One region of the Metabacillus schmidteae genome, then DNA from elsewhere that is predicted to be linked to it. Evidence: riboswitches for the same ligand, from Rfam matches in the RefSeq annotation. Region 1 holds a riboswitch; each other region holds the start of a gene.
What was found. Region 1 has a riboswitch for glycine ahead of HWV59_RS01060 (amino acid permease). Riboswitches for the same ligand answer to the same signal wherever they lie in the genome.

Region 1 (4,469 bases):
TTTGAAATACTGCCCTTTTTTACAAGATATTCATTACGGGAACACCTGATAAACTGCATGCCTTCATTAAGATTTAACATAGCTTACTTTTCCTCCTTATACGTTTTCTCCATGTGCAGATCAAAGCCGACAACTGTTCCATTCATGTCCACCTTTGCAATTTCAATGATGTGATTTTTGTTTAAGTCTATTTCATTCACATTTGAAGCTTTAGCATATTTTACAAATTGATCAACTGCTCTTTTAAACTCATTCATATCATTTGGTATAGAAATCTTAATACTTTCTTTTAGTGTATATTGATCGATAAAAAAGTAGGATTCATACTTTTTGAAGAAACCCTGTATATTATGGGATTCAGTAATTGGAACCATGATTTGTATAGTAATAGTTTTCTTTTTTTCATCTCGGCCAATGACCTTTGTAATGACCTTATTGCAATGTGTATGTCCCTTTTTACCTAGACGTTCAATAAGCTTGTCCATTTCTTTTTTCATTGTCATAGGGTTGGAGATTTCTTTTTTAAAGGCTACGATTTCTGTAAAAACGAGAGTATCTGTTTCAATTATTTCAAGTTCTTTTAACATGGATAATTAGATCCTCCTTTTGCTAGGAATAAAGTAGTGTTTTTTGTGGATTTCCCTGAATTATGTCCCTTTTTTATATTCTTTTGTATAATAAAAAATGGTAAATATGGCTTTAGGTGGTAATTAGAAACCATGGAAAGTCACCTTTAAAGCATTCATTTGTTTTTACTACCTTCCAGCTGTTGTTTCAATGTCATTATAGTGAGGATAATTGTTAATTTAAATAGGAAGATTTGCAATAAATCATGGAGAATGAGTCAAAAATTCTGAAGGGACAGGTAAAGAATGAAGAGCTTAGGTGATCGAATAAAGTACTATAGAAAGAAAAAGGGACTAACAAGAAAGCAGCTGTGTGAAAATCTATGTGATGAATCAACAATTTTTCGACTGGAAAAAAATATGCACGTCCCTCGCTTGGATATCTTATATGAGATTGCAAATAGATTAAATATTCAACTTGAACAGCTTCTGCTTGAAAAAGATGAGAAGCTGAACAAAATAAAAGCATTATGTAGAGAACTAATCTATTTCAATGACTATTTGGCGTTAGAAATGGTGCTAAATGAACTTGATCAACTTATAAAAAAGCGTAATACATCCTGCCCGTCAAGGAGAATGCTTTTAAAGTACAGATCTTGGTTAACTGCGATCTTATTGTATAAACGGGAAGGCGAATATTCAGAAGCGAAGCTATTACTTGAAGAGCTAGTAGAAGAAGACTATTTTGTAAATGAAATAGACTTTGATATTCTAAATACTCTGGGGCAAATACATTTAGAACAAAAGCAGTATAAGGATGCACTCCTCTTTTTCAAAAAAGCCTATGAAATGCTTTCAACTAAAACACCTCAGATAAATGACTACACACTATTTCCAAGAATCGGTTATCACTATTCTCTTATTTTATATTATATGGAAAGCTATGATAAAGCACTTGAAGTAGGTTATACAGTCTTATATTATTTAGAAGCAAATCAACTAATTCACTATAGAGGTGAGATATGTAACTTGATCGGCCATATTTTGACGATCAATCAATTTGATAAAGAGGCAATGGAGTACTTCATAAAAGCAGAATTGTTATATACTTTAGAAAATAAGTAGTATATATAGATACATGTAATTTATATTATATTCAAATTATTTGTTTTGCTATTATCTCTCCTTTTACATTAAAACTATCAGCAGCTAGCTAACTAACTTGTTTTCCTTTTGATGCTGTGGACATAAAAGCTAGATTTAATAATATAGGTGCTTTGCAAGTTAATAGGAGGATCTTATCAAATATGAATGAGAGGATACTTTTGTTGTTGACAAGGTATGTGAGGAGCATTAAAATTAAAAATTATTTGAAAATAATTTTATAAATACCCAAGCTATGATCGCTATGGATGAAACTATAGCAGGAGCAGCTTCTGGAGAGACTGCGGTATTCCGTAGCGCCGAAGGATTCACAATCTCAGGCAAAAGGACAGGAGAGTATAGAATATCTATTTGAAACCATACTAATAGTTAGTAGGTGGACAAATACTATTTAATATTCTTATGACCAAGAGATTTGGATGATATCCGATCTCTTTTTTTGATGAGTTATTTTTGATCATTGATTTACATCGTATGGTGTGCAGCTTTTAAGGAGGAGTTAGATTTGGCACAACAAGAATTAAAGAGGGATTTAGCAAACAGGCATGTTCAATTAATTGCAATTGGAGGCACAATTGGTACCGGTTTATTCTTAGGATCCGGTAAGGCGATACAACTGGCAGGTCCATCTATTATTTTTGCCTATTTAATAATGGGTATTGCCGTGTTTTTTATTATGAGGGCGCTGGGAGAACTATTGTTGTCCAAAGCAGGTTATCAATCATTTACAGACATTGCCGAAGATTACCTTGGACCTAGAGTAGCATTTGTAACTGGATGGACATATTGGTTTTGTTGGATTATGATCGCAATGGCTGATATTATTGCTGTTGGTGTATATGTACAGTATTGGTTTGATATACCACAGTGGATACCTGCCATCATCTGTTTGATTGTATTGTTAGGATTCAATCTTTTAACGGTAAAGCTTTTTGGTGAACTAGAGTTTTGGTTTGCCTTAATCAAGGTTATAACGATTCTTTTATTAATCGGCATTGGGATTGTTTTGCTAATAATAGGATTTAAGACAGATGCAGGCACAGTGACTATTACGAACCTTTGGGAACATGGCGGGATTTTCCCTAACGGTATTTCAGGTTTCTTATTATCATTTCAAATGGTTTTATTTGCTTTTGTTGGAGTAGAGTTAGTGGGGGTATCAGCAGCGGAGACTGCGAATCCGAAAAAAAATATTCCATCTGCAATCAATAAGATTCCTTTAAGAATACTTTTTTTCTACATTGGCTCGATTATTGTTCTGTTATGCATCAATCCATGGACACAACTAACTGCAGATGAAAGTCCATTTGTAAAAACATTTAGTTTAATTGGGATACCAATTGCCGCAGGTATTATTAATTTTGTCGTCTTAACGTCAGCTGCTTCTGCATGTAACAGCGGGATGTTTTCAACAAGCCGGATTTTATATAATTTAGGCAAAAATGACCAGGCTTCCTCCAGTTTCGCGAAACTAAATAAAAATCATGTTCCCGGTAATGCGTTGTTGATTTCCACGCTTGTCGTATCGGTAGGAGCACTTTTGAGTAAACTGATTCCAGCACAAGCCTTTGGAATTGTATCAACGATAAGTTCCATTTGTTTTATTTGGGTATGGGGCGTTATTGTCATTTCACATTTAAAGTATAAAAAAACACGTCCACAATTACATGCAAAATCAACATTTAAAGCGCCTTTTACGCCATTTATTAATTACGTTGTCCTAACGCTTTTTGTGATAATTCTTATTATTATGCTGTTTGCAGAAGAAACACGTTCTGCATTATTGTTGACACCTATATGGTTTATATTAATATTTATGATGTACTCATATAGGAGCAAAAAGAAAGAAATATAAGTAAGAATGTCATTAGAGGAATCAAATTGATTTCTCTTTTTTCCTTTCAGGTAAACTTGTGCAAAATGAAAAATCATGGTACATTTTATTTGTGAAATACTTCACAAATGATAGAGGAGTTATTTTTAAAATCAATTTGTGGAATTATTCAAACATACCTAAATAAATTATCTATATAAAAACTCTAAAAAAATTTTTATCAATTTATGTGAAACACTTCACAAATATAAAAGTAGGTTAGGAGGAATCAGAATGAATATAACATTAGGTAATAAAATTGTATTAGTAGGTAATGGTGCTGTTGGTTCAAGTTATGCTTATGCGTTATTAAATCAGGGCTTATGCGATGATTTAATCATAGTCGATCTGGACGAAGAAAAAGCCAAGGGAGATGTCATGGATTTAAACCATGGTATAACCTATGCTCTTAGTCCAATGAATATTAGATATGGCTCATATAAAGATTGTAAGGATGCTGCTCTAGTTGTTATATGTGCGGGTGCAGCACAAAAGCCTGGTGAAACAAGACTGGATCTTGTGAATAAGAATGTTAATATATTTAAATCAATTATCGAGAACATTATGAATTCTGGCTTTAATGGTATTTTCTTAGTCGCTACTAACCCAGTCGATATTTTATCTTATGCGACTTGGAAATTCTCTGGTTTGCCTAAAGAAAGAGTAATAGGTTCAGGGACCATTTTAGACTCTGCAAGATTTAGATATATAGTAGGAGAAGAGTTTAAAACAGCAGCAATAAGTGTTCATGGATATATTATTGGAGAGCATGGTGACTCTCAATTTCCTGTATGGAGCAGCACAAACATTGCTGGAACACCAATCGCAGATAGGTTAACAAAGGAGAGAAAGGAAGAGATAGCTGC
Region 2 (4,469 bases), 2.4 Mb from region 1:
ATTCCAAATCGTACTTTACCCCATACTTTTCTGCTAATTCTAATGATTGTCTAATTCGCAAATCATCTGTTTTTAGCCCAATCAAGCCACCAAGCAATGCTTTATCAGTTCCATGACCTTGATAGGTTTCAGCAAAGGAATCATAAAAAATAATGTTAGCCACTTCGGGACATCCACCAACCAACTCATGAATAAACTTTCCAATTGATACTACTCCTGCTGTATGAGAGCTTGAAGGACCTACCATGATTGGACCAATAATATCAAAACAACTTTGAAATTCCATGATAATCACACTCCCTTAAACATAAATTGATTGTTGAAATAAAGGATAAATACCGCAAATGACTTTCGTTGTTTCTTTAGCTTTTTCAAGCACCGTTTTTTCACCTTTATTTTTTAAAATCTCAGCGATCATTTCACCAATTTTCACCATTTCTTCCCGTTGCATTCCACGAGTTGTTAGTGCAGCAGTTCCCATCCGAATTCCGCTAGTTATAAACGGACTCTCTGGATCATATGGAATCGTGTTTTTGTTAACGGTAATACCTGCTTCTTCCAATAATTTTTCCGCTTCTTTGCCAGTTAAGCCCCATGGGCGAACATCTAATAGGACAATATGGTTATCCGTACCACCAGAAACAAGTGTTGCTCCTTCCCTTATTAATGTTTCACTTAATATCTTTGCATTAGTAATTACTTGCTTAGAGTATTTATAAAAACTAGGCTGTAGTGCTTCATTAAAGGCAACTGCTTTAGCTGCAATGATGTGCATAAGCGGTCCACCCTGAATACCTGGAAAAACAGCCTTATTTACAGCTTTTATGATCTCTTCTTTATTTGTTAAAATAACTCCGCCACGCGGTCCTCTCAAGGTTTTATGTGTTGTGCTTGTTATGACATCTGCATATGGAACTGGTGATGGATGAAGACCCGCAGCAACGAGTCCAGCAATATGTGCCATGTCGACCATAAATTTTGCTCCAACTTGATCTGCAATGCTTTTAAATCGTTTAAAGTCAATCGTTCGTGGATAGGCACTTGCCCCTGCAATTATTAATTTTGGTTTCTCTTTTTCTGCAATGCTTTCAACTTCATCATAATCAATCAAGTGAGTATCTTCTCTTACACCGTAGGACACAATGTCAAACCATTTTCCAGATATGCTGACAGGACTTCCATGTGTTAAGTGACCACCATGGGAGAGATCCATTCCCATCACTTTATCTCCTGGCGTTAGCAATGCATAAAAAACAGCGAGATTTGCTTGTGCTCCCGAATGCGGCTGAACATTAGCATACTTAGATCCAAATAATTCCGTTAGACGCTCAATCGCTACTTGCTCGGCTACATCAACAAACTCACATCCGCCATAATAGCGCTTCTCTGGATATCCTTCTGCATATTTATTTGTCATGATGCTTCCCATAGCTTCTAAGACATCTTCACTAACAAAGTTTTCTGATGCAATTAACTCTAGTGTTTGATGCTGACGGCACTTCTCCTTCTCAATCGCTTCAAAAATGGTAGAATCATTTACGCGCAAACCCATTCTCAATTCCTCCTTGAAGATAGATCAGTTTTCTTTTAGTAATCAGTTACTAATCTATTTTTCTAAGAAAACTGTTTAATACAGGATGCTTCACTACCTTTTTTGTACACAAAAAAGGACAGAAAAGGGTAGCGTAGCGTTAGCTCCCCTTCTCTGTCCTTTTACCTGAGAGTTTAAACTCTAACATTCTTAGAGTCTTCCCCTTTGGTGGCGTCATACCGTATACGCGCTCTCCAGAGTTGCGTCCAGTTGTAGTTCCATCTACCTGAGAGATTTATTCCAAGGGTATTTTTGGAACTTGCTCCTTCGGTGGCGTGTTACTTGCACTCTCCCACAACTGTCATCCGCTCTTATTAAATTTTTGTTATTTTTAGAATAATTTGATAATAAGAAAAAGTCAATCGCAATTTTAAAAATATTGTAAGTCAATTTATTTATACGTTTTAACCATTTACCTCACTCATTTTTCTCACCTATTCGGTAAATAAGAACTCCGCTATCCGATATCTAGATTATAAATCCAGTAATAATAAATTTTAAGTAGTCACTTTAATATCATTTAGTATAAAAAAGTATACTTGTTATATTATTTTGTTTATGTCATGTGTTTATCTGCCAAAATATCCCCATTACTGCTTCGTATAACAAACTTCAATTTCTTATTGTTATTTAGTAAGAAGAAACTATCTACGCAAAAAATTCATCGTTACATTTTCTACCAAATCAATTGTACAGAACCTTTAAACTAATATAAAAATGTAATTAAATATCTCATCTCAAAATAAAGGGAGTTGGCGTTATGTTAATCTTCTATAAATTGTTTTCCTTTTTTTAGCTATTATGATTATTTAAAGAAATTCTGAATTCATACAATTATCTCAACTTCATGTACTAATAATTCTTTACATCAAATGGACTGTTTTATCCGTAACTAAAAAGTAAAATTCCCAAAAAATATCTAAATGAAAAGGAGAGCTATCTATGAAAACCAAGCCTTTATATTTAAACAGCTTATTTTTTATCTCGATTTTACTAACCTGTATCTTTATTATTTGGGGAATCTTTTTCACTGAAAATATGAATACAATTACTTCCGCATTATTTGATGGTACTGTTTCCAACTTAGGATGGATTTATATTTTAGGAGCATTTTTCTTTGTATTATTTTCCTTTTACCTAATGTTCTCAAAGTATGGTAAAATCCGACTCGGTAAGGATGCTGATAAACCTGAATTTTCAACAGGATCCTGGCTTGCGATGTTATTTGGTGCAGGTACAGGAATAGGAATTGTCTATTATGGTGTTGCTGAACCAGTGCTACACTACACCTCACCTCCAGTTGGAGAAGGATATAATGCTGCTGCAGCTGAAAAAGCTATGGAATATTCATTTTTTCATTGGGGGTTACAACCCTGGGGAATATACGCTGTTATAGGGCTGGCATTTGCGTTTTTTCAATTCAAAAAGGGACTACCTGCTTCCGTTAGTTCTGCCTTTTATCCCATCTTAAAAGAAAAAATTCACGGTCCAATAGGAAATATAATTGATATTCTTGCTATTATTGCAACTGTTTTCGGTATAGCAACTTCTTTAGGATTAGGAACTATGCAAATCACTGCCGGTTTAAACCACTTATTCAATATTCCGGATACTCTACCCATTCAGTTGACTGTTATTGGTGTTGCTACAATTCTTTATATGTTATCAATCAGTACCGGAATAGGCCGTGGAATTAAGATCCTGTCAAATACGGCCCTGCTTTTATCTATCGCAATAATGGCTATTATTATCGTTGCAGGTCCAACCACCTCTATTTTTAATACGCTAATAGATTCAACAGGTGGTTATATTAGCAATTGGGTTAATATGAGTTTAGGATTAGTGCCATTCGGAGATGCATCGTGGTTACATGGTTGGACGCTCTTTTACTGGGCATGGTGGATTGCATGGGCACCTTTTGTTGGCTTATTTATTGCTAGAATCTCTAAAGGGAGAACAATTAGTGAATTTATTTTTGGTGTATTAATTGTTCCAACTCTTGGCACTTTTTTATGGTTTTCTGTCTTTGGTGGTTCAGCATTACATATTATTCACAACTTAGGAAACACAGAACTTGCCACAGCTGTCACTTCAAATCTTTCATTATCTATTTTTAACTTCTTTGAGTATTTACCATTTCCTTTACTTTTAAGCATGTTAGGCTTTTTAGTTATAGCAGTATATTATATTACAGTTGCTGATACAGCTACCTATGTTTTAGGAATGCTCTCAGAGAGAGGGAGATTAACACCATCTACTAGCGTTAAAATAACATGGGGAATTATTCAAGCACTGGTTGCTACTGTTTTACTACTAGCCGGTGGATTAGAGGTTCTACAACGATTTTCTATTGTAGTAGCATTCCCTTTCGCTATTATCATGTTTCTAATGTGTTGGTCTTTGTTTATTGAATTAAGAAAAGAAGTTAATATCAATTCAAAGAAGTATTCCTTGGTAAAGGATCGTACAGAGAAACATATTGAGCCTATAACAAGTACAGAAAATAAAACTGGTACTAATTCTTATTAAGTAAGTATCCTATAGGAGGATAGGTATTATAACATCTATCCTTTAAATAATATCCTTTCTTCCTAAACAATATAAACCTTCAATAAAAATCTCCCTTGGATCTCGTAATTTGTCCAAGGGAGAATTTTATATACTTGAATCCTCATCCCCCGTTTTAATTCTTAACCTATAAATAGTATTCCTTTTTCATAAGTTTCTAGTTTCTAAAATTAATATCTATCTATAATCATTACTTTTCACTTTCTTTCCCACAAGTAGTTCTTGTCAAGTTGCTAATATTGTTCTGATGTGTTTTCCTTGAAATAAAGATAACTTCCTCCTTTTCTAAATTCAAACCAAAAAGGAATAG
Region 3 (4,469 bases), 3.6 Mb from region 1:
GCTTCTGTCGCTATGAGTACTTGTACGCGATTTTTAAAGAGTTCTTTCATCCAATCTTTTTTTCCTCTTTTAAAGCCACCACGAAATGGAACGGACGTAATGCCATGCTGCTGAAGAAACCATTGTAAATAAAATTGAGTTGCTCGATATTCAGTGAAAATAATGACTTTATCATCAAGTTCTTTGATTAACTCTACTACTTTTAATGCTTTTGAGTTTTGCGTAACACCGTCAATGGCCATCATAATTTCTTTGATGACATCATTTGGCAAAACAGCTTCCTCTTCTTCAGGCAAGTCAAGCATCTTTTTAAGAGTCATATAGACAGCTTCACGACTACTGCAAGCTTCCCGTTGTAAGGTCATAATAGAGAAGGTGTTTGCAGCATATTGTGATGATGACTTAAGAGCAGAAATGGTGTCATAAAGATGTTGTTCTGTTTCTGAAAATTCGATTGGCACTGTTTCAACAATACGCTTTGGCCATTCAATACCTGTGTCACCGCGCCGATTTCTAATCATAACTTTATTAATGAGCTCACGTAATTGCTCATGGTCCTCAATTGAACGTTCCTTCGCTGAAAACACATCTGAAAAATAGGCTTCGTTTCCAAGATGGCCTGGTTTTAATAATGATACTAAGTTGAAAATTTCTTCTACTCTGTTTTGAACTGGTGTTGCTGTTAATAGTAAACAATATTTCTTTTTTAAATTTTGAACAAATTCATAGTTTTTTGTTTTATTATTTTTAAGCTTGTGAGCTTCATCAATTATGACGAGATCATAGTTCTGGTTATAGACAATGTCACGATGTGGGCTTCTTTTCGCTGTATCAATAGAGGACACAACAACATCACATGCTTCCCATACATAACTTTTCTTTTGTTCTACAGCAGGAATAAAGAATTTTTCAATTAATTCACGGGCCCATTGTGATACAAGTGATGCCGGGACGAGAATAAGTACTTTTTTGACCAGTCCCCGAATCATATATTCTTTTAAAATGAGACCAGCCTCAATTGTTTTTCCCAAACCAACCTCATCAGCAAGGATCGCTTTACCGTTCATTTTTTCGACGACTCTTTGCGCTACTTCTAGTTGATGAGGTAGAGGTGTAAAGTGTGGCAAGTGTTTTGGGGCTTGTAAGCCTTCAAAAGAAGGAACTTGTGTATTCTTTTGAACTTCATATGCAAGCTTGTAAAGCTCCCAATTTGACCACGGTCCATCATTGTTTAGTTTTTCTAGAAATCCCTCCTGCCAGGAGAAAAAGAAGTTCGTCTTGATGTTCATTGTAAAGACATTCCTTTCATGAAAATGACTTTTATGATTGTTCATGATTTTTCGTAGAATAAGTGAAAATAACATATAAAAAAGACTGATAACGACAAAAACCGAACATTCAATATAGAAATATTTTTTAATGTTAAGATAAAAAAGGATTGTCGAAAACATACACACATGGTAGGATGTTAATAAGAAAGTTCATCATTTTCATATCTTTCAGTCAGCTTAACGCTTTCATTCGTTTGAAAATGCAAATGTTTAAAATGTCAAATGTCATAATTCAGGTTTTAGTAGTATAGCCAACAAGAAAACAAAATATGTGCGGATGAGAATAAGGGGAGAGACTATAGGTTAGTATAGCGCCGAAGGAGCAAACAATTGTGAATCTCTCAGGCAAAAAGACTCTTATTTGACGCGACTCTGGAGAGTGTTTGCGTGTGTTCACGTAAACTACCAAAGGGGAAAGCTTTATGAGGTGATAGTATGTCTTATTACAAGGCCACTAGTATCACGCACTCATAAGGTAAACTTTCAGGTTAAAAGGACAGAGACTTCCACAAGTAGATGGGAGTGTTATGTCCTTTTTTTGATGCATTTTTTAATATCGGAAGGAGTAGTCCACATGACAGAACTACATCGAACACCTTTATACGATCTTTATAAAGAGTATGGTGCCAAGACAATTGATTTTGGAGGTTGGGATTTACCTGTTCAATTTACTTCTATTAAGGAAGAACATGAAGCCGTTCGAACAAAAGCGGGGTTATTTGATGTATCACATATGGGTGAGGTCGAGGTTCGAGGTGAAGATAGTTTAGCTTTTTTACAAAAGGTTGTAACGAATGATGTGTCTCTTCTTAAGTCAGGTGGCGCCCAGTATACGGCTATGTGCTATGAAAATGGCGGAACAGTGGACGATTTACTCATTTATAAAAAAGAGGAAAATGATTATTTGCTGGTTATTAACGCTTCGAACATCGAAAAAGATCTTGAGTGGCTAAAAGCAAATAAAAGTGGAAATGTGACAATTGAAAATAAATCAGATGAATATGCTCTTCTTGCTCTTCAAGGGCCAATTGCAGAAGAAGTTCTTCAAACACTAACGGACACAAACCTATCTGAAATCAAGCTTTTTAAGTTTAAAAACGATGAAATAGTTGCTGGTGTTCATGTGTTAGTGTCTAGAACTGGCTATACAGGTGAGGATGGGTTTGAGCTATATTGCCATTCGAATGATGCTGCAACTTTATGGAGAAACATTCTTGAAGCAGGTAAAAGTAAAGGTGTTATTCCATGTGGACTAGGTGCGCGAGATACATTACGTTTTGAAGCAACATTGCCTTTATATGGTCAAGAGCTCTCGAAAGATATTACCCCAATTGAAGCGGGCATTGGGTTTGCAGTGAAAACAAACAAAGAAGCTGAGTTCAATGGAAAAGCGGTTTTATTGCAGCAAAAGGAAAAAGGAACTGCTCGTAAGTTAGTGGGAATTGAGTTATTGGAAAAAGGTATTCCGCGTCATGGTTATGAGGTTTTTTCTGGTGAAGAAGTCATAGGTGTTGTGACAACTGGAACACAGTCACCAACCTTAAAGAAAAATATTGGTTTAGCTCTACTAAAATCTGAATTTACACAGCCGGGTACAGAGGTTGAAGTTCAAATTAGAAAAAAACGTTTAAAGGCTTCCGTGGTTGCTACACCATTTTATAAAAAATCAAAATAATCGTTTAACTAAATGTGTAACTGAGAGGAGATTTCACGACATGAATCATCGTTATTTACCAATGACAGACCAAGACAAGCAGGAAATGCTTCAAGCAATTGGTGTTCAATCAATAGATGAATTGTTTCAGGATATTCCTGAGAACGTTCGTTTTAAGGGAGATTACAAGATTAAGCGGGCAAAATCAGAAACAGAGCTCTTAAAAGAATTATCGCAGCTTGCAGCCAAAAATAAAGATTTACGCAAGAACGCGTCATTCCTTGGTGCAGGGGTTTATGATCATTACATGCCAATTATTGTTGATCATGTCATTTCTCGATCAGAATTCTACACAGCATATACTCCATATCAACCTGAGATTTCACAAGGTGAACTACAAGCGATTTTTGAATTTCAAACGATGATTTGTGAGCTAACCGGAATGGATGTGGCAAACTCATCGATGTATGATGGTGGAACAGCATTAGCGGAAGCCGCAATGCTTGCAGCTGGACAAACAAAAAAGAAAAAAATTCTCGTTTCAAAGGCCGTAAATCCTGAAACACGAGATGTAGTAAAAACATATGCAGCGGGTCAATATATCGAAGTGATTGAGATTCCTGTACAAAATGGTGTAACAGATTTAGAGGCATTAAAGCAGGAAATGAATGAAGATGTGGCAGCAGTTTTAGTTCAGTATCCAAACTTCTTTGGTTCTATTGAGCCATTAAAAGAGATTGAGCCGATTGCGCATACTGGAAAAAGTATGTTTATCGTTTCATCCAACCCTCTTGCTTTAGGTGCATTAACGCCTCCGGGAGCATTTGGTGCCGATATTGTTGCAGGAGATGCACAGCCATTTGGAATTCCTACAGCTTTTGGTGGACCACATTGCGGCTATTTTGCTGTAACAAACAAATTACTCCGTAAAGTTCCAGGTCGACTTGTTGGGCAAACAACAGATGAAAATGAAAAACGCGGATTTGTTTTAACTCTTCAAGCACGTGAACAGCATATACGACGTGATAAAGCAACATCTAATATTTGCTCAAATCAAGCATTAAACGCCCTTGCAGCTTCAGTTGCTATGACAGCTTTAGGCAAGCAGGGTGTTAAGGAAATGGCCATTCAAAATATCCAAAAAGCTAACTATGCAAAAAGAGCTTGTTTGAATGCAGGAATAGAAGTTCCATTTGACCAGCCTATATTCAATGAATTTGTGATTAAGCTTTCAAAACCTGTTTCCGAGGTCAATAAGCGCCTTTTAGAGAAAGGGATTATCGGTGGATTTGATTTAGGGAAAGTTGATGCTGAATTTAAACATCATATGTTGATTGCCGTGACAGAGCTACGTACAAAAGAAGAAATCGACACACTTGTGATGGAATTGGGGGATGACAATGAGTAATCAAGATCAAGCATTAATTTTTGAATTAAGCAGAGAAGGACGTATTGGGTATAGCTTACCAGAGCTTGAAGTCGAT

Region 2: another riboswitch for glycine. It lies ahead of glyA (serine hydroxymethyltransferase); the one in region 1 lies ahead of HWV59_RS01060 (amino acid permease).
Region 3: another riboswitch for glycine. It lies ahead of gcvT (glycine cleavage system aminomethyltransferase GcvT); the one in region 1 lies ahead of HWV59_RS01060 (amino acid permease).

The regions. Positions count from the first base shown of each region.
Region 1 is NZ_CAESCH010000001.1:236,374-240,842, reverse strand. It holds gene HWV59_RS01075 (hypothetical protein) at 1-80, opposite strand, end outside; gene HWV59_RS01070 (hypothetical protein) at 84-587, opposite strand; gene HWV59_RS01065 (helix-turn-helix domain-containing protein) at 873-1,691, shown strand; glycine riboswitch at 1,993-2,072, shown strand; gene HWV59_RS01060 (amino acid permease) at 2,236-3,585, shown strand; gene HWV59_RS01055 (L-lactate dehydrogenase) at 3,838-4,469, shown strand, end outside.
Region 2 is NZ_CAESCH010000001.1:2,644,075-2,648,543, reverse strand. It holds gene HWV59_RS12665 (serine dehydratase beta chain) at 1-286, opposite strand, end outside; gene glyA (serine hydroxymethyltransferase) at 302-1,552, opposite strand; glycine riboswitch at 1,795-1,896, opposite strand; gene HWV59_RS12655 (BCCT family transporter) at 2,534-4,120, shown strand.
Region 3 is NZ_CAESCH010000001.1:3,864,198-3,868,666, reverse strand. It holds gene HWV59_RS18920 (DEAD/DEAH box helicase) at 1-1,289, opposite strand, end outside; glycine riboswitch at 1,609-1,698, shown strand; gene gcvT (glycine cleavage system aminomethyltransferase GcvT) at 1,906-3,006, shown strand; gene gcvPA (aminomethyl-transferring glycine dehydrogenase subunit GcvPA) at 3,047-4,393, shown strand; gene gcvPB (aminomethyl-transferring glycine dehydrogenase subunit GcvPB) at 4,386-4,469, shown strand, end outside.